DNA from 3 places in the Frankia sp. R43 genome. Region 1 is predicted to be linked to each of the others. Evidence: riboswitches for the same ligand, from Rfam matches in the RefSeq annotation. Region 1 holds a riboswitch; each other region holds the start of a gene.
What was found. Region 1 has a riboswitch for cobalamin ahead of cobM (precorrin-4 C(11)-methyltransferase). Riboswitches for the same ligand answer to the same signal wherever they lie in the genome.
Positions count from the first base shown of each region.

Region 2: linked by a shared signal. The riboswitch ahead of ACG83_RS08780 (ribonucleoside-diphosphate reductase subunit alpha) and the one ahead of cobM (precorrin-4 C(11)-methyltransferase) in region 1 are both predicted to bind cobalamin.
Region 3: linked by a shared signal. The riboswitch ahead of metE (5-methyltetrahydropteroyltriglutamate--homocysteine S-methyltransferase) and the one ahead of cobM (precorrin-4 C(11)-methyltransferase) in region 1 are both predicted to bind cobalamin.

Region 1 is NZ_LFCW01000004.1:729,308-737,182, reverse strand. Features, by position in the region: gene ACG83_RS20385 (SDR family oxidoreductase) at 1-736, shown strand, start outside; gene ACG83_RS20380 (TetR/AcrR family transcriptional regulator) at 838-1,401, opposite strand; gene ACG83_RS20375 (alpha/beta hydrolase) at 1,477-2,472, shown strand; gene ACG83_RS20370 (class I SAM-dependent methyltransferase) at 2,480-3,301, shown strand; gene ACG83_RS20365 (TIGR03618 family F420-dependent PPOX class oxidoreductase) at 3,461-3,898, shown strand; gene ACG83_RS20360 (class I SAM-dependent methyltransferase) at 4,102-4,944, shown strand; gene ACG83_RS20355 (STAS domain-containing protein) at 5,213-5,548, shown strand; adenosylcobalamin (AdoCbl) riboswitch at 5,614-5,766, shown strand; gene cobM (precorrin-4 C(11)-methyltransferase) at 5,874-6,626, shown strand; gene ACG83_RS20345 (precorrin-6A/cobalt-precorrin-6A reductase) at 6,614-7,540, shown strand; gene cbiE (precorrin-6y C5,15-methyltransferase (decarboxylating) subunit CbiE) at 7,692-7,875, opposite strand, start outside.
Region 2 is NZ_LFCW01000002.1:284,775-292,649, reverse strand. Features, by position in the region: gene ACG83_RS08785 (ribonucleotide-diphosphate reductase subunit beta) at 83-1,138, opposite strand; gene ACG83_RS08780 (ribonucleoside-diphosphate reductase subunit alpha) at 1,180-3,561, opposite strand; cobalamin riboswitch at 3,794-3,937, opposite strand; gene ACG83_RS08775 (short-chain fatty acyl-CoA regulator family protein) at 4,179-5,636, shown strand; gene ACG83_RS08770 (flavin reductase family protein) at 5,978-6,427, shown strand; gene ACG83_RS08765 (GntR family transcriptional regulator) at 6,463-7,260, shown strand; gene ACG83_RS08760 (CoA ester lyase) at 7,282-7,875, opposite strand, start outside.
Region 3 is NZ_LFCW01000002.1:239,882-247,756, forward strand. Features, by position in the region: gene metF (methylenetetrahydrofolate reductase [NAD(P)H]) at 73-954, shown strand; gene ACG83_RS08625 (glycine hydroxymethyltransferase) at 1,093-2,637, shown strand; gene ACG83_RS08630 (hypothetical protein) at 2,786-3,127, opposite strand; gene metE (5-methyltetrahydropteroyltriglutamate--homocysteine S-methyltransferase) at 3,320-5,638, opposite strand; cobalamin riboswitch at 5,804-6,015, opposite strand; cobalamin riboswitch at 6,268-6,481, shown strand; gene metE (5-methyltetrahydropteroyltriglutamate--homocysteine S-methyltransferase) at 6,731-7,875, shown strand, end outside.

The sequences.
Region 1 (7,875 bases):
CGCCAGCCGGGGCATCGGCCGGAGCATCGCCGGGCGGCTGGCGCGCGAGGGCGCCCTCGTCGCCGTTCACTACGGCAGCAACGAGGCGGCCGCCCGAGCCACGCTGACCGCGATCACCGCGGCCGGCGGCCGGGCGTTCACGCTGCGGACGGAGCTCGGGCGGGCCGGGGACGCACACGCGCTGTGGTCGGCCTTCGACGAGGGCGTCCGGGAGTTCACCGACTCGCCGCAGGTGGATGTGATCGTCAACAATGCCGGGATCGCGCTGCACGCCTCGATGAGCGACGTCGCGGACGCCAGCTTCGACGAGGTCTTCGCGGTGAACGCCAAGGCGCCGTTCTTCATTCTCCAGCACGGCCTCGACCGGCTCCGTGACGGCGGCCGGGTCATCAACATCTCGTCGGGTGCCGCCCGGCTGGCGACACCGATGCTCGTCGCCTACGCGATGACCAAGGGTGCGCTCAACGCGCTGACGCGCACTCTCGCACTGGAGCTCGGGCCACGCGACATCACCGTCAACTCCGTCGAGCCGGGCATCGTCGAGACCGACATCGCGTTCTTCCTCTCCGATCCCCGGATGAGTGAGCTGGCGGCGTCGTGGTCGGCGTTCAACCGGATCGGGCAGCCGGCCGACATCGCCGATGTCGTGGCATTCCTCGCCTCGCCGGAATCACGGTGGATCACCGGGCAGACCATCGACGCGACCGGCGGCTTCCTGCTCGGCCCGGCGTTCTGAAACCCGGAACCCGGGGCGCCGAACGGTGGGCGCGGTCGCTCAGGCCGGTGAAACGACGCCGGGCGGGCGAGCGGACGCGATGACAAACGGGAGGCGTGTGGTCAGGTTCCGCGCATCGCGGGCAGAACCATGTCGACCAGTGCGGCGACGTCGGTGTCGGCCATCGGCTCGCCGGTCATGCCCATCCGGTGCAGCAGGGTTCCGACCACGACGTCGATGAAGAACAGGACCCGGTTCTCCGGTTCGTCCAGCGCTGCCTGGATTGCGAGCCGATACGGGTCCTGCAGCCGCGTCGACAGGATCTCGCGCAGAGACGGGTCGCTGACGGCATCGCTGAAGACGCCGGCGAACGCGTCGCCCACCCCGGGCTCGCCGATCTTCGCCGCGATCCAGTGGATGGCCGAGGACATGATCTCGGCTCGGTTGGCCCCCTCCAGCGGCACCGGGCCGAACGCGTCCAGCAGGCAGTCCACGATCAGCTCACCCTTGGACGGCCAGCGCCGATAGATCGTCGTCTTGGCGATGCCGGCCGCCGCGGCGATGCGCTCCACGGTCGCGCGTGCGTAGCCGAGCTCGTGGACGGTGCTCAGCGTGGCGGTGAACACCGTGGCGTGGACGCCGGCGCGCGGGCGGCCGGGTGGTCTGGCGGATCCGGCCGATGCCATGGCCACACGATACCTTTTTCGCTACCGTAGGTTTCGATACCTTGGGTCGCGAAACTCGGTTGACGAGGAGAAGGTATGAGTGAGGTTGTGCTTACGGAGCGTCCGCCGGAGCCGGACTGGTTGACGATGACGGACGAGGAGCTGGTCGCCTACCGCGACGCGGAGAACCGCTTTCGGGCGTCCAGCGCGATACGGCCGGTCACGGGGGACCCGGACCCCGGCGCTGTGATCGACTGGCAGGAGGTGACGCTGCCCGGCCGCGAACTCCCGGTCCGCGTCCACCGGCCGGCGGCGGACTCCGGCGAAGGCGCCGAGCTGCCGTTCGTGCTCCACGTGCACGGCGGTGGGTTCGTGGGCACCGCCGTGCAGAGCGACTGGGTCAACAGCCACCTCGCCGCCCAGCTGCCGGCGGTCGTGGTCTCCGTCGAGCACCGCCTCCTCGACCACCGAACTCCGCTGTCGGCGGCCGTCGCGGATGGCTGGGACGTGCTCCGGCAGGTGGTGCGCGACCCCGGGCCGTGGGGCATCGCCCCGGCGCGAACGGCTGTGTTCGGCGAGAGCTGCGGCGCGCTGATCAGTGCGCTGGCCGCGATCCGCGCCCGCGAGTCCGGCCTGCGGCTCACGGCACAGGTGCTGGTCAACCCCGCTGTCGACGTGACCGGGACGATGCTCGACCACGCCTCGGTCACCGAGCACGCCGACACCCCGACCCTCGCCGTGCCGGTGCTGCGGCTGTTCCAGCGGCTCGCCGTTCCACCGGGAACCGACCCTCGCGAGCTTTCGCCGCTGCACGCCGACAGTCTGAGCGGGCTGGCCCCGGCGCTCGTGGTGGTGCCGACCCACGACCCGCTGGCCGACCACGGCCGCCGCTACGCCGAACGGCTGCAGGCGGCCGGGACGCCGACACGGCTGGCCGAGTACGCCGGAGCGGGGCACGCGTTCCTCAGCATCCCGGGTCTGGCGCCGCAGGCCGAGGCGGCGCGGGCGGAGATCCTCGAGTTCCTCCGTGCCTCGTTCGCCGGCCCGCCGCGAGCCGCCGATGCTTCGGCGCCTGATCACGAAACGCGTTGATCCCGCCGTGACGACAGAAGAGAAGATCGACGGCACGGCCCTGGACGGGGTGGCGGCCACCTGCCTGTGGACGCTGCGCAACCGGGCCGAGGAGTCGATCCACCCGGGCTCGTCGTTCGACGACCCGCTGGCGGAGCGTCTCTACCGCAGGATCGACTACGACTTCGAACGCTTCGGCAGGCCCAGCCAGAGCCATCCACTGCGCGCCCTCGCCCTGGACCTCGCCATCCGCGCGTACCTGGACCGGCACCCCGAGGCGACTGTGGTCGCCCTCGGCGAGGGCCTGCAGACCACCTACTGGCGCCTGGGGCGGCCCGGCGTCGACTGGCTGACCGTGGACCTGCCACCGGTGATCGACCTGCGCCGGCGCCTGCTGCCGCCGGAGCCACGCATGACCGCGATCCCGGTCTCGGCGCTGGACCACAGCTGGATGGACGTCCCCGATCCGGCACGTGGGGTGTTCATCTCCGCCGAGGGCCTGTTCATGTACCTGGAACGAGACCAGGTGATGTCCCTGATCACCGAGTGTGCCGCGCGGTTCCCCGCCGGGCAGCTGTTCTTCGACTCGATACCCCCCGCGTTCAGCAGGCGGACGATGAAGGGCTACCGCATGTCGGACCGCTACACCGCGCCGCCCATGCCCTTCGGCCTCACGGTCTCCGCGGCCGCTCGCCTGCCCGCGCAGATCCCCGGCGTGGCCACCGCCGAGGACCTGCAGCCACCGCCCGGCCGCAGGGCATGGCGGTCGCGAACGCTCCGGAGGATCGCGGCCCTGCCCGGCCCGCGTGATCTGCGCCCGTCAGCCACCCTGTTGACCTTCGCCGGGTGACCGCGGGCAGCTGCGCGGCGAGCCGGGTGGCGCCGGCGGGGCGGCCTGACCCGGTACAGGTGCTGCGGGCCGTGGCGCTCGCCGTCGGTCCGCCGCCCGGAGCCGTGAAACGATGCTGGGCGGGCGAGTGGACGCGCCGACAGACGGGGAGGCATGGCTGTGGCGACGATGGACGACCTGGCGGAGCTGGGCCGGGAGGAGAAAGGGCTGGCGGTCGTCTCGACGTCGCGGGCCGACCAGAGCATTCAGTCGTCCGTGGTCAACGTCGGCGTCCTGCGGCATCCGCTGAGCACCACCCCTGTCGTCGGTTTCGTCACCTACGGCCGGGTCAAGCTCGCGAACCTGCGTGCCAGGCCCGCGCTGACCGTCACGGTCAGGTCGGGGTGGCGATGGGTGTCCGCCGAGGGCGAGGCGCAGCTCATCGGCCCGGACGACCCGCATCCCGACATCGACGCCGAGCGGCTCCGGTTGCTGCTGCGGGAGGTCTTCGTCGCCGCGGGCGGCACGCACGACGACTGGGCCACGTATGACCGGGTGATGGCCGAGCAACGGAGAACCGCCGTTTTCCTGGTGCCCCGGCGGGTCTACAGCAACTAGTGGTGTGTCTGCCCCGGTAGTTCGATGGATTTTTGGTCGTTGGAGGGTTTGGTGAGTCGCAAGAGTGAACGATTTCGGTCGTTCCGACGACCAGAATCCTTCTTTCTTGCGGGTCGCCAGGAAACCCTTCGCCCCCGTTTGCCTCTCTTGATCGGGCTCTGGCTACAGCCCACGCTACCGTCGAGGGTGTGCTGAACGAGCAGATGCGGCTGACCTGGGGCGACAACGCCTCCGGCTGGGTCGCGAACGAGGCGCTCTTCGACGCCCTGTTCGCGCCGGTGACCGCGGCGATCAGCCGTGCGGCGGCAGTCCGGCCCGGGCAGCGGCTGCTGGACGTCGGCTGCGGCTCCGGCACGTTGCTCGCGGCCGGGGCCGGCGCGGGAGCGAGCGTGGTCGGGGTCGACATCTCGCCGGGCATGGCCGAGGCGGCGCGGCGCAGGGTTCCCGTGGCCACCGTCGTGGTGGGGGACGCGCAGGTTCTCGACCTGGGCGGGGAAGCGCCCGGCCCGCCGTTCGACCTGGTCGTCTCCCGCTTCGGGGTGATGTTCTTCGAGGACCCGACGGCGGCGTTCGCGAACATCCGCCGGGTTGTGGCCCCGCAGGGCCGGCTGGTCTTCGCCTGCTGGCGCGGCCGGGAGGAGAACCCGATGTTCTCGCTCGGCTCCAGCGTGCTCGCCGGGCGGCTGGTCCCGCCACCGGCGGACCCGGCGCCTGGCGAGCCTGGCCCGACCGCGTTCGCCGACGCCGACCGGCTGGCGGGCGTCCTGGGTGCGGCGGGCTGGTCCGGCATCGTTATCAACGCGCTCGACTTCGAATGCGACTACGGGGCCGATGGCACCGACGGGGTCGAGGAACGGCTGGCGACCATCCTGAGCACCTCCACCGGCCGGTCGGCCCGGCAGCAGTTGCAGCCGGCCCTGGGCCCGCAGGGCTGGTCGGCGCTGCTCGACGAGGTGCGGGCGGAGCTGCGTCGGCATCTCGTGCGGGGAGCCGTCCGTTTTCCCGCCGCGACCTGGCTGGTCACCGCGACGAACCCGGCTGGCTGACAACTCCGGTCGGGTGACCGGCCCCGGTTCGTTCCGGGGGCCACGCCGCGAAGGTGGGTCGGTGAAGGCCGCAAACCCGAAGCGTTGCTGTTACGGATGGTAACTGGCTGTGTTTGTGTCAGGTTGACTCAGGGGACTATTGCCCTGTGTGCCCGGACGAATTCTCCGGGTTGGGCGCTGGGGCGGGGTGGGCATGGGGCGCAGGGTGCTGCGCTTTCCGCGGCAGCCGTCCTGGTGAAACACCTTCCGGAAGGAGCACCTGATTCTCATGAAGATCGACCGTCGCGAGCAGAACGGTGTCACCATCCTCGACCTGGGCGGGAAGATCGTCCTAGGGATGGGAGCGGAGCAGCTCCGCTGGGCCGTCCGTGAGGAGATGGAGAACGGCACCCGCAATCTGCTGCTGAACTGCGCCAGCGTCACCACCGTCGACAGCAGCGGCATCGGCGAGCTCGTCAGCTCCTACACGGCCACGCAGCATCGCGGCGGCCACCTCAAGCTGCTGAAGCCACCTCCCAAGTTCCAGGACCTGCTCCACATCACCCAGCTGATCACCATCTTCGAGGTCTACGACGACGAGAAGGAGGCCGTCGGCAGCTTCTGAGCCCGGCCCGGGCGGGGGAGACGTCGGCCGCCGGAGCGGGTGTTGACGCCCGATCCGGTACGGACCTACGGTGGGGCCTCGTGACGGCGTAAGGAAGCCGGTGGAAGTCCGGCACGGTTGCGCCACTGTGAGCCCGCGAAACGCCGCGGGTGAGTCAGATACTTCGCCGTCATGATGCCCATCCGTCCGCGGGGACGCACAATCCCCGAAGGAGGCTCCGGTGACCACCGTTGCGCGACTTCACTTCTCCCGTCCCTGAGCACGCCGTGATGACTTTCCGGCTGGCCGTGGCACGGTCCTCCAAGCCTTTCTAGGGAGCGACGCGATCACCGTTCATTTCATCGGCGCCGGCCCCGGTGCCGCGGACCTGCTCACCCTGCGCGGCCGGGACCTGATCGCGGCCTCCCCGGTCTGCCTCTACGCGGGCAGCCTGGTCGACCCGGCCGTGCTGGCGCACTGCCCGCCGGGCGCCCGGATCGTCGACACCGCTCCACTGACCCTCGACGAGATCGTCGGTCATCTCGTCGAGGCCGACACCGCCGGCCAGGACGTCGCCCGGCTCTGCAGCGGTGACCCGTCGGTGTTCAGCGCCGTCGCCGAGCAGATGCGCCGGCTGGAGGCGGCGGGCGTCCGTTACGACGTGTGCCCCGGGGTGCCCGCGTACGCGGCGGCGGCAGCGGAGCTGGGCCGAGAGCTGACCGTGCCGGGCGTGGCGCAGAGCGTCGTCCTGACCCGGACCAGCGAGAACGCCTCCGCGATGCCGGCCGCGGAGACGCTCGCGGCCTTGGGCGCCGCCCGGGCGACGATGGTCATCCACCTGTCCATCCAGCGGATCGAGGCGGTCGTCGAGGAGCTGCTGCCGGTCTACGGCGCCGCCACCCCGGTAGCGGTGGTTGCCTGGGCCTCACGCCCGGACCAGGTCGTGCTGCGCGGCCGGCTCGACACCATCGCCGCCGCCGTGCGCGCCGCCGGGATCGGCCGGGCGGCGGTCATCGTCGTCGGCGACGCGCTCGCCGCGACGGGCTTCCGTGACAGCCACCTGTACTCGGCGGAACGGGACCGTGCGTGCGTATCCTGATCCTCGGTGGCACCCGGGAGGCACGTGACCTCGCCGCCGCGCTCGTCGCCGAGCAGGGCATGGACGTCGTCTCGTCGCTCGCGGGGCGGGTGCGCGATCCGGCGCTGCCCGCCGGCGAGACCGTGATCGGCGGCTTCGGTGGAGTCGGCGGCCTGCGCGTTTTCCTGCGGGACCGGGCGATCGACGTCGTCGTCGACGCCACGCATCCGTTCGCGGCGAGGATGTCCGCGCACGCCGTCGCCGCCTGCGCGGCCCCCTCGCCCGCATCGGACGAGGCGGGCGGCACGCACGCGGGCAGCACGCATTCGAGCGGTGCGCATTCGAGCGGTGCGCATTCAGGTGGTGCGCATTCAGGCGGCGCGTGGGCGGGCGGCGCCGGTTCCGCGGTGCCGCTGCTCCGGCTGGCACGGCCCGGCTGGCAGGCCAGGCCCGGTGACGACTGGCGTCGCGTCGGCGACCTGGCGGCGGCCGCCGACCGGGCCCGGGAGCTCTGCCCGCCGGGCGGCGCCGTGTTCGTCACCACCGGTCGCCGCGAGCTCGCGCCGTTCGCCGCGGACCCGGACCGGCACTATCTGATCAGGGCCGTGGACCCGCCGACGGACACGCTGCCATCGCGGCACACCGTGCTGCTCGACCGCGGTCCCTACACCGTCGAAGGAGAGACCCGACTGCTGCGCGAGCACGACATCCGGGTGCTGGTCACGAAGGACAGCGGCGGCACGCTGACCGTCGCCAAGCTGGACGCGGCCCGCACGGTCGGCGTGCCGGTCGTCATGGTCGACCGCCCGGCGGCCGCGGGCCCGGCGCCACGGACCTGGCCGGACGCCGCCGGCATCCTGACCGCTCTGCGGGAGCTGGCCGCTGGCCATACTGCCGAGTCGCCGCCAAATAGCGGAAGTAGTCGTCGCCAATAGGTGCAAATGGGACGCAGGGCCATCTGGCAATACGCAAGAAGTGAGAATTTCGGTCGTTTCAGTAACGAAATCCTCACTTCTTGCTGGGGATCAGTGGCATCAGTGGAAGCCCGAAGCTCGGGGTTCCGCGACGGGTCTGGCGTGCCAGTGATCACCTGGAATCGGTTGGGGCGGTGTGGACCCACTGGGTGACCGGGAGCGCCGAGCGGAAGGCGGTGAACGAGCCGACCGGCTCGGCGTGGGAGATCGCGATCCGGCGCAGCCGGCCGCCGGCCCGCCGATGCCAGTCGACGAGCACGGCCTCCGTCTCGATCGTGACCGCGTTGACGACGAGG
Region 2 (7,875 bases), on a different contig from region 1:
CCAGCCGCCCCGGCGGGACTGCCGAGCCGGATGGGAACGCCACTCACCGACACGATCGAACAAATCCGATCGTCCACAGCGCTCAGAAGTCCTCGTCGAAACTGACCGTGCCGGTGATGCCGACCTGGTAGGACGAGACGCGCCGCTCGAAGAAGTTGGACAGCTCCTGCACGTCCTGCAGCTCCAGGAACGGAAACGGGTTGCTTGATCCGTACATCGGCGGGAAGTCCAGCTCGGCGAGCCGGCGGTCGGCGACGTGCTCCAGGTAGCGGCGCATGTCCGGAACGGTCATCCCGGCGACCCCGCCGGAGAGCAGGTCCGTGGCGAATACCGTCTCGGCGTCGACCGCGTCGACGAGCATTCTCCGCACGTCCGCCTCGAATTCGTCGTCGACCAGGTCTGGTTCTTCCGCCCGCACGGTGCGCACGACGTCGAACGCGAACGCCATGTGCATGGACTCGTCGCGGAAGACCCAGTTCGTGCCGGAGGCGAGCCCGTTCAGCAGGCCGCGGGAGCGGAGGAAGTAGACGTAGGCGAAGGCGCCGTAGAAGAAGAGCCCCTCGATGCAGGCGGCGAAGCAGACGAGGTTCAGCAGGAACGCCCGGCGGTCGGCGCGGGTACGCAGGGCGGTGCGGTGGTGGACTGAGTCGATCCAGCGGTAGCAGAAGTCGGCCTTGGCGCGGATCGACGGAATGTTCTCGACCGCGGCGAAGGCGCGCGCCCGCTCCTCGGGGTCGGGGAGGTAGGTGTCGAGGAGGGTCAGGTAGAACTGGACGTGTACCGCCTCCTCGAACAGCTGGCGGGAAAGGTAGAGCCTGGCCTCGGGTGCGTTGATGTGCCGGTAGAGGTTGAGCACCAGGTTGTTCGCGACGATCGTGTCGCCCGTGGCGAAGAAGGCCACCAGGCGGTTGACGAGGTGGCGCTCAGCTGGGCTGAGCCGGGCCAGGTCGGCGAGGTCGGAGTGCAGGTCGACCTCCTCCACAGTCCAGGTGTTGCGGATCGCGGCCCGGTAGCGCTCGTAGAAGTCCGGGTAGCGCATCGGGCGAAGGGTGAGGTTCATGCCCGGGTCGAGCAGCATCCGTCGGCCGGCGGTGACCGCGCCGGCAACAGTCGCCGCCACGACGGTGGCGGATGTCATGGCCGCGGGGGTTGAAGGGGCGACGCGGGCGGGAGCGGTGGTCACTGGCAGGCCTCGCAGATCTCGGGGTTCTCCAGGGAGCAGGCGAGCGCCGCAGCGTCGGCGTCCGGCGTTTCCGGTTCCGGTGTCCGGGCGGCTCGTGTGCCGGTGACTGTCGCCTGCTGGATGCGGGTCGCCGGTCGCGAGCGCAGGTAGTAGGTCGTCTTCAGCCCGCTGGCCCAGGCGTGGGCGTACATGGAGGACAGCCGGCCGATGGCCGGGTCGGCCATGAAGAGGTTCAGCGACTGGCTCTGGTCGATGTACGGCATCCGGGCGGCCGCCATGTCGATCAGCGCCCGCTGCGGCAGCTCCCAGGCGGTGCGGAACACCGCGCGGATCTCGGAAGGCAGTTCCTCGATGCTCTGCACCGACCCCTCGGCACGCTTGATGCGGTCCCGGACCGGGGCCGTCCACAGGCCTCGCCGGCGCAGTTCCTCGACAAGGTAGGTGTTGATCTGCAGGAACTCGCCGGACAGGGTCTCGCGCTTGAACAGGTTGGACACCTGCGGCTCGATGCACTCGTAGCAGCCGGCGATGGAGGCGATCGTGGCGGTGGGCGCGATCGCGATCAGCAGGCAGTTGCGCAGCCCGTGTTCGGAGACGGCGGCCCGCAGTCGTTCCCAGCGTTCCGGCTGCGACGGCGTGACGTCGAAGTGGTCCGGGTGCAGGACGCCGCGGGCCGCCCTCGTCTCGGCGAACGCCGGGTGCGGCCCGTACTCGCGGGCCAGCTCGGCCGAGCGTTCCATCGCGGTGAGCGCGATCTCCTCCGCGATCAGGGTGGACAGCTGGCGGGCGGCGGGGCTGTCGAACGGCAGGCGCAGCGCGAAGAAGACGTCCTGCAGGCCCATGACGCCCAGGCCGACCGGGCGCCACCGCGGGTTGCTCGCCGCGGTCTCCGGCGTCGGGTAGTAGTTGATGTCGATCACACGATCGAGGAAGGTGACCGCGGTCCGGACGGTGGCGCGCAGCCGTTCCCAGTCGATGCGCCGCCCGGCACCCGCGGCGACCGCGACGCCCGCCCCCTCCGGCGGCAGCAGGTGCCTGGCCAGGTTGATCGAGCCCAGGTTGCAGACCGCGGTCTCGCTGTCGGTGGAGACCTCGAGGATCTCGGTGCACAGGTTCGACAGGTGGATGACGTTGCGCGGGTCCGCGGTCTGGTTACCGGTCCGGTTCGCGGCGTCCTTGAACGTCATCCAGCCGTTGCCGGTCTGCGCGAGGGTGCGCATCATGCGGCCGTACAGGTCTCGGGCGCGCACCTGGCGGACGTACCGCCCCTCCCGCTCGGCCGCGCGGTAGGCGTGGTCAAACTCGTCCCCCCACAGGTCGGGCAGCTCGGGGACCTGGTCGGGGTCCATCAGCGACCAGGTCTCGTCGGCCTGCACGCGGCGCATGAACTCGTCCGGGATCCAGTGCGCCAGGTTGAGGTTGTGGGTGCGCCGCGCGTCCTCCCCGGTGTTGTCGCGCAGTTCGAGGAACTCCTCGATGTCCGGGTGCCACGGCTCCAGGTACACGCAGGCGGCGCCCTGACGCCGCCCGCCCTGGTTCACCGCGGCCACCGATGCGTCCAGTGTGCGCAGCCAGGGGACGATGCCGTTGGAGCGGCCGTTCGTGCCGCGGATCAGCGCGCCGCGTGAGCGCACCCGGGAGAAGGCGATCCCGATGCCACCGGCGAACTTCGACAGCCGGGCGACCTGGGAGTACCGCTCGTAGATGGATTCCAGCTCGTCGCGCGGTGAGTCGAGCAGGTAGCAGCTCGACATCTGGGAGTGCGCGGTCCCGGAGTTGAACAGGGTGGGCGAGCTGGGCAGGTAGGCGAGCGAGGACATGAGGCGGTAGAGCTCGGCGGCCTCGGTGACGTCACGGGCCAGGCCGCAGGCGACCCGCAGCAGCCAGTGCTGCGGGGTCTCCAGAACCGCGCGGGTGTGCGGGTGGCGCATCAGGTATCGGTCGTAGACGGTGCGCAGGCCGAAGTACTCGAAGCCGTGATCGGCGGCCGGGTCGACCAGGGCGTCCAGCTCGGCGGCGTGGGCGGCGACGAAGCGCGCGGTGTCGTCACCGACCAGCCCCAGTTCCAGCCCGAGTTCGATGCCGGTGCTGAAGGAGGTGACGCCGGCGCCGGCGGCCTCGTCGGCGATCACGGCGGCCAGCAGGCGGGCCGCGAGCCGGGAATACTCCGGCTCCTCGGCGATCAGTTCGGCGGCGGTCTGCACCGACAGCCGGTCCAGCTCCTCGGTGGTGGCCCCGTCGTAGAGGCCGCCGATGGTGCGGGTGGCCACCCGCAGCGGGTCGACCCTGGTGAGGTCCTGCGCGCACCGGGACACCGCGGCGACGATGCGGGTGACGTCCACGGGCTCCAGGGAGCCGTCGCGGTGGCGCACCCGCATTGTGTGGTCGGCGGAGGGCGGAGCCGAGTCGGTCAGGGTCACCTGGGATGTTCTCCTCGCGGCCGGTCGGACGCTGCCCGGCGGGACTGTGAGGGATCAGGAACGGCGGCGGCACGAGGTCGGGCCACGCCGCCACGGACATGGCGGTATGGCACTCAGGTGCGGCTCGCGGATCCCGGTCTCCCCTCGAGACCGTCGGACCGCCGCGCGCGGGTGCGCGCGGCGCGCTGGCAGGTCTTCGGACTCGCGGGCACCCGCCTTCTCCGGCGGACCTACTGGCCGTCGCTTCCCAGGAGCACGCTCCCAGTGCCTGTGACGGCGGTCGTTCCCACTCACCGCTGCGGGGCAGCCCCGGACTTCCACCGGGTTCCCTCTTGCGACGACCGGCCGGACTTGCCGGCCAGCCGAACCAGCTGCGGCGCAGACGCTACATGTGCGAATCACATCTGTGCAAGTAGCCCACATGTTGTGTCCCTGCCGACGTGCCGCTGTCAGGCCGAGGCGGGTGGGTGCTACGCGCGTACCCGCGCGGAGGACCGCCCGCGGCACCGCACGGCGCGATCAGCGTCTTCCGCGCCGGCCAGGAGGCGGCCGAGCGCCTGGTTAGGCTGGCGGCTGTGGACAAGGCTGTCGCGGGGGCCCGGCTGCGCCGTCTGCGGGAGGGCCGGTCGCTGAGCCAGGCGGATCTCGCGCGGCTGCTCGCGATCTCCCCCAGCTACCTGAACCAGATCGAGCACGGCTCCCGCCCTCTCACGGTGCCGGTGCTGATGCGGATCACCGAGACGTTCGGGGTGGACCCGGGGTTCTTCGCCGCCCAGGACCCGGCCCGTCTGATCGCGGAGCTGCACGAGGTCTTCGCCGAGGTGACCCCGGAACTCGCCGTGCCGGCGGCCGAGCTGGCACGGCTGGCCCGCGACACCCCCGGGGCCGCCGAGGCCGTCATCGCGCTCTACCGGCGCTACCGCCAGACCTCCGAGCACCTGGCCGCCGCGACCGGTCCCGCAAGCGGTGCGGCAGGCGGATCCGTGGGCGGTGCGGCGGGTGATTCCGGCTACGTCCCGCACGAGGAGGTCCGGGACTTCTTCTACCGGCGGCACAACCATGTGGCCGAGCTGGAGGAGCGCGCCGAGGTCCTGGCCGCCGAAATCGGCGTGCGGCGGGGGGAGGTCCGCCGGGCGTTGGCCGACCGGCTGCGGGACGCGCACGGCGTGCGGCTGGCCCGGCTGGACGACAGCTCCATCCCGGCCGGCGATCCCCGCTCGGCTCAGGCGTCCGATCTTCATCGTTACGACCCCGCGGAGCGGGTCCTGCGCCTGGCCGGGCATCTGCGTGCCGGCCAGCAGGCGTTCCGGATGGCGACCCAGCTCGCGTTCCTGGAGCACGACGAGCTCCTCGACGACCTCGCTCGGCCCGTGCAACCGCGGGCGCGGGCGCTGACCCGAATCGGCCTGGCGAACTACTTCGCGGCCGCGCTGATCCTGCCCTACGGCGAGTTCCACCAGGCCGCCGAGGCGTTCCGATACGACATCGAACGGCTCGCCGACCATTTCGCGGTGGGATTCGAGACGGCCGCGCACCGACTGAGCACGCTCCAGCGTTCGGCCGCGCCCGGGGTGCCGTTCTCGTTCGTCCGGGTCGACCGGGCGGGGAACATGTCCAAGCGGCAGTCCGCGACCGGCTTCCATTTCTCGCGCGGCGGCGGGACGTGCCCGCTGTGGACGGTCTACCTGGCCTTCTCCGCACCGGGCACGGTGCAGCGCCAGGTCGCGTCCATGCCGGACGGCCGGCGTTATCTGTGGATCGCACGGACGGTCACTCGCGGCCGCGGCCGATGGGGCGCGCCGGGCAAGATGTTCGCGATCGGGCTGGGCTGCGAGATCCGGCACGCGCCGCGCCTCGTCTACGCCACCGGGCTCGACCTGGACGACCCGGCGGCGGCCACCCCGATCGGTGCCGGGTGCCGGGTGTGCGAGCGCGACGACTGCGCGCAGCGCGCCTTCCCCCGCCTCGGGCACGACCTGGCCGTGACCGAGGACCGCAGCACCTACGTGCCCTACCCCGTGCTGCCACGCTGAGGCCCGGTCCACGGGCTCTCCGGGACCGACAACCGCCCCGCCATCGACCGCTGGCCGTCAGCCGCCGGGACCTGCGCCGCCAACCGATTGACGATTGATATATCAGATGTCAGAGTAGATCCCGGTCGTCCTCGTACGTCCAGATGCCGAACCAGCGGCGGTTCGGTCTCCCGGAACCTGTCTCGCCTGTGCCCCGTGACCTCGCCTGGGGAGGCGGGGCCGGCAGATCGAAAGGTGGTCCGCATGTGCCGACAGGAAGCCCCCACCGCGGCGACAACGGCTGTCGGCCCGTGACCGCACTCCCGGCCACCGCGGACGACTCCCGCCTCTTCCGCGAGGCGATGGCGTCCTTTCCGAGCGGGGTCACGATCGTGACGACCGCGGACGCCGAGGGCCGCTGGTGGGGCTTCACCGCGAGCTCGTTCTGCTCGGTCTCGATGGATCCGCCGCTGGTGCTCGTGTGCCTCGCCGCGACGGCGCAGTGCCACCCCGCGTTCGAACAGGCGTCCCGGTTCATCGTGCACGTCGTGCCGCCGGCGCACGCGGCGCTCGCGGTCCGTTTCGCCACCCGCGGCGCGGACAAGTTCACCGACGCGGGATTCCGCCCCGACGAGCAGGGCCTGCCGGTGCTCGACGAGGCCTGCGTGACACTCGAGTGCGCCGCCCATGAGGTGCACCCGGCCGGCGACCATTCGATCCTGATCGGCCGGGTCACCCGGACCCGCCTCGGCGAGGATCCGCCCGCGGTGTACTTCCGCCGCCGTTTCCACCGGATCGGCGACGCGACCTGAGCAACATCATCATGTTCTGATATACCGTGGATTCCGTGTCGGCATCTGAGCGTTCTCCCCTGGGAGCCTCAGCCCTGGGCGGCGCGGCAGAGAACGCGCTGACGTCGCCCTCCGGCGCGGGACCGGACACCGCAGGGGGTGTCCGGCGCCTGCGCCTGGGCGCGACCGCCCGTGACCGGGTGGCCGACGTCCTGCGCGACGAGATCATGACCGGCCAGCTGCGCCCGGGGTCGCGTCTCGACCTCGACGACACGGCCTACCGCCTCGGTACCAGCCGGACGCCGATCCGGGAGGCGTGCCTGGCCCTCCAGCATGAGGGCCTGGTCCGGATCGCGCCCCGCAGCGGGATCACCGTCGTCGGCCTGAGCCGCCGGGACGTCGAGGACAACTTCGCCCTGATCTCGATGCTCTCCGGAGCGGCGGCGGCGTGGGCGGCGCAGCGCATCTCCGCCTCCCAGCTGGCCCAGGTGCGGCGGCTGGCCGGCGACGTCCGGCACGCGGTCGAGCAGGGCGGCGATCCGAGGACGGCTAACTTCTGCTTCCACCGGGCCATCAACCGGGCCAGTGACTCCGTGCGGCTGATCGCGCTGATCCGTCAGACCGGGCGCATCGTGCCGTGGTCCTTCTTCGACCTGGTGCCCGAACAGGTCGGCTGCGCGCTGCGGGAGCACGACGACATCGTCGACGCGCTCGCCGCCGGCAACGCCGCCCGTGCCCGCAGGGTCTCCGAGGAACACGTGATCAACGCCGGCGAGCTGCTGGTGGCCCGGATGTTCGACGCGGAGCCAGGTGGTACCGGCCCCGCGCCCAGCACCGGACCGACCGGCGGCTGACCGGCGGGGCCGGCCGCGGGGCTATCCCAGCGTCCGCCCGGTCCGGCGTTCGATCTCGCCGGCCTGTTCCAGGACCGTCTCGGCGAGCTTGACGTGCGCGGCGTCGACCAGCTGGCCGTCGACGCCGGTCGCCCCGAGGCCGCGTGACTCGGCCTCCCGGTACGCCGCCAGGTTGCGGCGCGCCCGGACGACCTCCTCGACGCTGGGGGCGAACACCTCGTTGGCGATGTCGATCTGCGAAGGGTGGATCGCCCACTTGCCGTCGAAGCCCAGCGCGGCGGCCCACCGGGCCTCCCGCTCGTACCCGGCGCCGTCCTTGTAGTCCGGGAACGGAGCGTCGATCGCCCGCAGGCCACCGATGCGCGCCGCCGTGAGGATCCGCAGCCGGGCCCCGTGCCAGAAGTCGCCGGGGTAGGGGTCGCGCGGCTGGAAGTTGGTGTCGACCCGGGCCCGCTGCGAGACCGACAGGTCACCGGCACCGAAGATGAGCGCGTCGAGTCGCGGGCTGGCCAGCGCGATCTCCTCCGCGTGCGCCAGGCCCGCGACGTCCTCGATGAGCACCTCCAGCCGGATCCGCTTCGCCAGCCCGATCGTCTCCTCGAGCTGGGTGAGCAG
Region 3 (7,875 bases), on a different contig from region 1:
AGGGTGAGGACAGGTGTGAACGCCATGGGATCCGTCGAGGCGCGCCCGCGTGAAGAGCGCCGGCCGGCCACGATGAGCGACTTTCTCGCCTCGGGGGTGACGTCGTACTCGTTCGAGTTCTTCCCGCCGAAGACCCCCGACGGCGAACGCCATCTGTGGACGGCGCTGCGTGAGATCGAGGCGTTGCGGCCGTCGTTCGTGTCGGTCACCTACGGGGCCGGTGGGTCGACCCGGGAGGGAACGGTGCGCATCTCCGAGCGGATCGCGGCCGAGACGTCTCTCACCCCGATCGCGCACCTGACCGCCGTGAACCATTCGCGGGCCGAGCTGCGCCAGGTGATCGGCGGCTACGCGGGTGCGGGCATCCGCAACGTTCTCGCGCTGCGCGGTGACCCGCCCGGCGATCCGCTAGGTGAATGGGTGCGCCATCCCGACGGATTCACCCACGCGGACGAACTGGTGGCGTTCGTCCGGTCGCTCGGTGACTTCTGCGTCGGGGTGGCCGCGTTCCCGGACAAGCACCCGCGCTCGGCCGACCTGGATGCCGACGCTCGCGTGCTGGCCGGGAAGTTCCGAGCCGGCGCGGGATACGCCATCACCCAGTTCTTCTTCGAGGCCGATGACTACTTCCGCCTCGTCGAGCGGCTCGCGCGGCTGGGCCGTGACGAGCCGATCGTGCCCGGGGTGATGCCGGTGACCAACGTCGCGCAGATCACCCGGATGGCGCAGCTGTCCGGAGCGGCCTTCCCGCCCGCGTTGGCGCGGCGGCTGGAGGCGGTCGCCGAGGACGCTGCCGCGGTGCGCGAGATCGGGATCGAGGTCGCCACCGCGCTGTCCGCCCGGCTGCTCGCCGGCGGAGCTCCTGGCCTGCACTTCATCACGCTCAACCGGTCGACCGCGACCCGTGACGTGTACCGGAACCTCCTCGGCTCGGCAGCGGGTACGGCCGCCTGACCAGGCGCCGCGATCAGCACGGCACCTCGCCCTGGCCGGCACCTCCCGCCGCGGGCACGTCCCGCCGGCCGCCGCCGGGACATCTGCCAGGCGGCCGGACCGTTACCCACCTTCTGCGTCATCGACAGTGAGAGAGATATGACGTCATCTGAGGCCCCTGCGCACAGCGACTTCTCCCTGAGCCGGAACTACCTCGCGGCCAGGGGCGCCGCGGCGGATCCGGCCGCGCTGGCCTTCTTCTCCGGGCTGGATGTCGTCGCCTCGGTGGACCCCACCGTCGCCGCGAACACGGTGCAGGAGCTGGTCGACCAGCGCGCCAACATCAAACTGATCGCCAGCGAGAACTACGCGTCGCTCGCCGTGCAGCTCGCGCAGGGCAACCTGCTCACCGACAAGTACGCGGAAGGAATCGCCGGCCGGCGTTTCTACGCGGGTTGTGACAACGTCGACCGGATCGAATCCCTCGGCGCCGGCTACGCCCGGGAGCTGTTCGGCGCCGACCACGCCTACATCCAGCCGCACTCGGGTGCGGACGCCAACATCGTCGCGTTCCTCGCGATCCTGGCCGAGCGGGTCGAGTCGCGCCTGCTGGAGAAGTTCGCCCACAAGAACGCCGCCGAGTTCACCCCCACGGAATGGGGCCAGCTGCGAGCGGAACTGCACGAACAGCGGCTGCTCGGGATGGACTACTACTCCGGCGGCCACCTCACCCACGGCTATCGGCTCAACGTCTCCTCGCGGCTTTTCGACGCCCACCAGTACACCGTGGACCGCGAGACCAAACTCATCGACCTCGACGCGCTCCACCGCCAGCTGCACGAGGTCAGGCCGCTCATCCTGCTCGCCGGCTACAGCGCCTACTCGCGGCTCATCGACTTCGCCCGGCTGCGCGAGATGGCCGACGAGGTCGGCGCGGTGCTGATGGTCGACATGGCGCACTTCTCCGGGCTCGTCGCGGGCAAGGTGTTCACCGGCGACCACAACCCGGTGGCCCACGCGCACGTGGTGACCAGTACGACCCACAAGACCCTGCGCGGCCCGAGGGGTGGCTTCGTCCTCAGCACCGCCGAGTTCGCGGACGCGGTCGACAAGGGCTGCCCCTCGATTCTCGGCGGCCCGCTGCCGCATGTGATGGCGGCGAAGACCGTCGCCTTCCGCGAGGCGTTGGAGCCGGCCTTCGCCGACTACGCCGCGCGGATCGTCGAGAACGCCCGCCGGCTCGCGGAGCGGCTGGTGGAGCAGGGCCTGCCGGTGCTGACCGGCGGAACGGACAACCACCTCATCGTCGCCGACCTGACCACCTTCGGTCTCAGCGGCCGCCAGGCGGAGGCCGCGCTGCGGTCGATCGGCCTGACCCTCAACCGCAACGCCCTTCCCTTCGACCCCAACGGGCCGTGGTACACCACCGGGCTGCGGCTCGGCACCGCCGCGATCACCACGCTCGGCATGGGCGCCGACGAGGTGGACGAGATCGCCGACGTCGTCATCTCGACCCTGCGGGCCACCAAGGTCAGAGGAGTGGAGGGCACGGGGCGGCCGAGCAGGGCGCAGTTCGAGATCGAGGCGGGCGCCGCCCAGGCCGCACGAGCACGCGTCGCGGACCTGCTGTCCCGCTTCCCGGTGTATCCGGAGATCGATCTCGACGCGGCCGGCTGGCCGGCCGGGAATGTGACCGAGAACTGACTCGTCACGGTCAGGAAGCGGATTCATCCTGACCGGAACCGACGAAACACGACCACCCGCCCGGTCACGGTCCTGACCGAGCGGGTGCTCTCGTTGTCGACGACGGCTGGGCGAGATCAGGGCGGAGACATGCGCTGACGTCGGGGAATCAGCGGCGCGTGCGTCGCCGCTTGTTGACCCGGCGAGTCGCCTCACCGGTGGGACGGTTGGTGAGAAGCGTGAGAAGTCTCCGCCGAGGGCAGTCGAGCTCGGTCGCCGAGCATTCGGCACCGGGGCATTCCGGGCACGCCGGCAGCTGGAGCACGTGAAGCATCAGATCATCGAGACAGGCATCGAGAAGTTCCACGCGGTGCCGTAGTTCGTGCATTCGGGCGGACTGGGCGCCGAGCTGCCTGTGGTGGGCGCGCAGCTGTTCGTAGACGGCCGCTTCAAGGAGCACCATTTCGGTGCCGTCGATCTCGACCTGGAGCGGTTCGGGATGCTTACCCATCAGCCTCACCCATCCCGCATAAGACCAGCTCACATCTTCACATATGTTCTGCTGTGCAGGCGTGGCTCCGGTCGGCGATGTGGGCGATACCGCTCGGTCAGGTGATCGATGCGGTCCGGTGCGGCGCCGAGGTGTGGGGGCGGAGCGTTCTCGGTGCCCGGCCCCCACACCCGCGCGAGCGGGATAAGGCGGTCAGACCTGTGTGCGCACCTGACGGGCCGCGGCGACCAGGTTGGTGAGGGTCTCGCGTACCTCGGGGTAGCCGCGGGTCTTCAGCCCACAGTCGGGGTTGACCCACAGCCGCCGAGCCGGGAACACGTCGGTCGCGACCCGCAGGTGCTCGGTGATCTCCGCGACCGAGGGCACCCGCGGGGAGTGGATATCCCAGACGCCCGGGCCGACCTCGTTGGGGTAGTCGGCGCGGGCGAGGTCGGCGACGATCGCCATCTTCGAGCGGGCGGCTTCCAGGCTGATGACGTCGGCGTCCATATCGATGATGGCTTGGAGCACGTCGCCGAACTCGGCGTAGCACATGTGGGTGTGGATCTGGGTCTCGTCACGCACGCCGGAGGTGCTCAGCCGGAAGGACTCGACCGCCCACGCCAGGTAGTCGGCCCGGTCGGCGTTCCGCAGCGGCAGCGTCTCGCGCAGCGCGGGCTCGTCGACCTGGATCACCCGGATCCCGGCGGCCTCCAGATCGGTCACCTCGTCGCGCAGGGCGAGCGCGACCTGCCGCGCGGTGTCGGCCCGCGGCTGGTCGTCGCGGACGAACGACCAGGCCAGCATGGTGACCGGGCCGGTGAGCATTCCCTTCACCGGCTTGTCGGTGAGGCTCTGGGCGTAAGTGGCCCACTCGACGGTCATCGGCTTCGGGCGGGAGACATCGCCCAGGATGATCGGCGGGCGGACGTAGCGGGAGCCGTAGGACTGCACCCAGCCGTCGGTCGTCGCGAGGTAGCCGTCGAGCTGCTCGGCGAAGTACTGGACCATGTCGTTGCGCTCGGGCTCGCCGTGGACGAGGACGTCCAGGCCGAACTCCTCCTGCTCGGCGATCACGTCCCGGATCTCGTCGCGCATCGCGGCGAGGTAGCTGTCCGGGTTCAGGGTGCCGGCGCGCAGCGCGGCCCGTGCCTGGCGCAGGCCCGGGGTCTGCGGGAACGACCCGATGGTGGTCGTGGGCAGCAGGGGCAGGTTCAGCTGCTCGGACTGGATCTGGTCGCGCTTTCCGTAGGGGCTGGCCCGGTGCAGGTCCGCGTCGGTGACGGCGGCGGCCCGGTGCCGCACGGCGTCGACCCGTACCAGCGGTGACGCGGCGCGCGCGGCGAGCCGCTCGGCACGGGCGTTCACGGCGTCGGCGACGGCCGCGCGGCCGGCGGTCAGACCGCGGGTGAGGGTGACGATCTCGTCGAGTTTCTGCCGGGCGAACGCGAGCCAGCCGGCGATCTCCGGGTCCAGGTCACGCTCGAGAGCGACATCGAGCGGCACGTGCAGCAGCGAGCAGGACGCCGAGACGTCGACCCGCCCGGCCAGGCCCCGCAGGCTCTCCAGGGTGTCAAGGGCGGCGGCTAGGTCGGCGGCCCAGATGTTGTGACCGTTGACCACACCGGCGACCAGGCGTTTGCCTCCGAGGCCGCCGGCCGCGGTGAGGGCGGCCAGGTTCGCCGCCGCCGGGCCGACGAAGTCGAGCGCGACGCCGTCGAGGTCACTGTCACGCAGCACTGGCAGCGCGTCACCGACCCGGTCGAAGTAGGTGGCGAGCAGCAGCTTCGGCCGGTCCACCACGGCGGTCAGGGTGGCGTACGCGCCGCGCAGCGCGTCGAGGACGACCGCGGGCTGGTCCTGGACCAGGGCCGGCTCGTCGAGCTGGACCCACTCCGCGCCCGCGGCGCGCAGGCGCTGGAGCAGGTCGGCGTACAGCGGCACGATCCGGTCCAGCAGCGACAGCGGCTCGAAGCCCTCGCCGGCGTCCGCCGCGGGCTTCGCCAGCAGCAGGAAGGTCACCGGGCCGACCAGTACCGGGCGGGTGATCACACCGGCATCCCTGGCCTCGGCGAACTCACGCAGCGGCTTGTCCGGGTCCAGAGCGAAGGCGGTGTCCGGGCCGAGTTCGGGCACCAGGTAGTGGTAGTTGGTGTCGAACCACTTCGTCATCTCCAGGGGCTCGACCTGGTCGTTGCCGCGAGCCATGGCGAAGTAGCGGTCCAGCCGGCCCTGGGGGGTGCTCACGTCCGGGACCGTCTCGCGGTGCCGCGGTGGGATCGCGCCGAGCAGGACGGCGGCGTCCAGCACATGGTCGTAGAGGGAGAAGTCGTTGCTCGGGATCTCCTCGATCCCGGCGGCGCGCAGTAGCTCCACCCGCTCTCGGCGCAGCTGGCGGGTCGTCGCCAGCAGCCGCTCCGGGTCGCTGGTGTCTGCCCAGTACGCCTCGGTGGCCTTCTTGAGCTCCCGGTTGCTTCCTTGCCGGGGATAGCCGTACACCGTCGCGAGGCTGGTCGGACTGGTCGTGCTCATGGGCTCTCCTTCGCGAGTCCACTCACCTCGCGACAGGCGCCGACACGGCACCGACACCCCCGCGCCGGCCTCCGGAAAACGCGGACCAGCAGGTGTGCCGACGGCGCGGACCCGCCCACGAGGTCACAGCCAAGCGCCCCGCGGTCGCGGGCACGCACAGCGGGCAGGTCTTCGGACTCGCGGGCTCTACCGGCCCATCCGGACCGGGATTCCTACTGGCCGTCGCTTCCCAAACCCGGCCCCAGCCGACTCATCACCAGCCAGGACGGTGCGGGTTCAGTGCTCTCAGGCCACACCCTGATGGGGCATGGCATCGGACGGCGTTCGTTCCCACTCACCGCTGCGGGGCAGCCCCGGATTCACACCGGGTTCCCTCTCACGTCTCCCACCGGCACCGCGCCCTGCGGGAACGGTGCCAATGGTCGAACCAGCTGTGTGCATGAGCCTAGCAATGCCGCGCGAGCGACTCACCGAGAGCACGACGTTGTCCTGGGACACGATCGCGGACGTCGGATGAGGCCGTGGTATGAGTGAGACGGCGCCCCGTATGATCGTGGCTGCGGTGGGTTCGTCCTCCCGTGCCGGTCGACGCGGGCGTGCCGCAGTAACCAGCGTGTCCGTTCGTCGGTTTCCTGCGGCGATGTGTCGGCTGGCCAGTGAGGACGTCGTAAGAGGGAACCCGGTGTGAATCCGGGGCTGCCCCGCAGCGGTGAGTGGGAACGAACGCTGCCAGTAGCACTGGGTGGGTACTCCGCCCGGGAAGCGGTGGCCAGTAGGTTCGCCGGTCAGTCGGCCGGTGGGCGCCCACGAGTCCGAAGACCTGCCCCCGCCCGCGCGCCGCCGGTGCGCGGAGGTCCGTGGCCTCGCGGGTGGGCCGGTGGCCGACGGTGTGTCGCGGGCTGTGGCCGCGGCCGAACGGGCGAGCCTGCCCGCCGCGCGGCGGGTTACGGCGAGGGTTGTGTGGGCCTCCCTGGCCTGTCAGCAGGCGACCCTGCGATCCCGGTCCGGCCGCCGAGTGCCCGCCGCCTCGCTGTCGCCGCTCCTGCCGCGTGCTGTCATTGGCCAGGGTGCGCCTCGGCGAGGGATGGAACCATGGCGGCTCGCGACGTCGACGACATCGGCGCGGTCAGCACGACTGTTCTCGGGTATCCACGCATCGGACGGGCCGGTGAGCTCAAGGCCGCGACCGAGGCGTACTGCGCCGGCCGTATCGATGCGACGGAGCTGGAGCTCCGGGCCGCGCAGCTGCGGGCCGGCGTCTGGGCGGAACTCGCCGGCGCCGGGCTGGACGAGGTGCCGTCCAACACGTTCTCCTTCTACGACCAGGTGCTGGACACCGCCGTGTTGTTCGACGCGGTCCCCGACCGGTATCGCCAGGCCGCCCTCGCCGGCGGGGTGAACTCACGGAGTTCCGCGGACCTGGACATCTACTTCACGATGGCACGGGGCGGCGGAGGCCTGCCGGCGCTGGGCACGGCGAACTGGTTCACGACCAGCTACCGCCATGTCGTGCCCGAGCTCGACCAGGGCACCAGGTTCCGGCTGGCCGGACGTAAGCCGTTGCGCGAGTTCACCGAGGCCCGAAGAGATCTCGGTCTGATCACCCGCCCGGTTCTCCTCGGCCCGTTGACCTTTCTCCTGGTGGCCAGAGCCTCGACCGTGGCGCTGGCCGGCTTCACACCGCTCGACCTGCTCGACGACCTCGTCGCCGCCTACGTGGAGCTGCTGGGTCGGCTGGCCGAGGCGGGCGCGGTGTGGGTGCAGCTCGACGAACCCGCACTGGCCCGGGACCTGTCCGAGGCCGAACTGGCTGGGCTGCGCCGCGCCTACCGGTCGCTCGCGGCCATGCCATCGCGGCCGAAGCTGTTCGTCTCCACCTGCTTCGGTGAGATCGGCGCGGCGCTGCCCGTTCTGGCCTCCGTGGGTGTCGACGCGATCGGGCTGGACTTCGTGGCCGGCCCCGGCAACCTCGTCGCGCTCGCCGGCATCGGTGGCATCGGCGCGACCACCATTGTCGCGGGTCTCGTCGACGGCCGGAACGTGTGGCGCACCGACCTGCGGGCGGCGCTGGCGACCTGCGTCCCGCTGCTGGGGCTCGCTGGCGACCTGGTGGTGAGCTCATCCTGCTCGCTGCGCCATGTGCCGCTTGACCTCACCCTGGAACGGGGGCTGGACGCCCGGCTGATCGACCGGATGGCGTTCGCCCGACAGAAGGTCGACGAGATCGTGCTACTCGG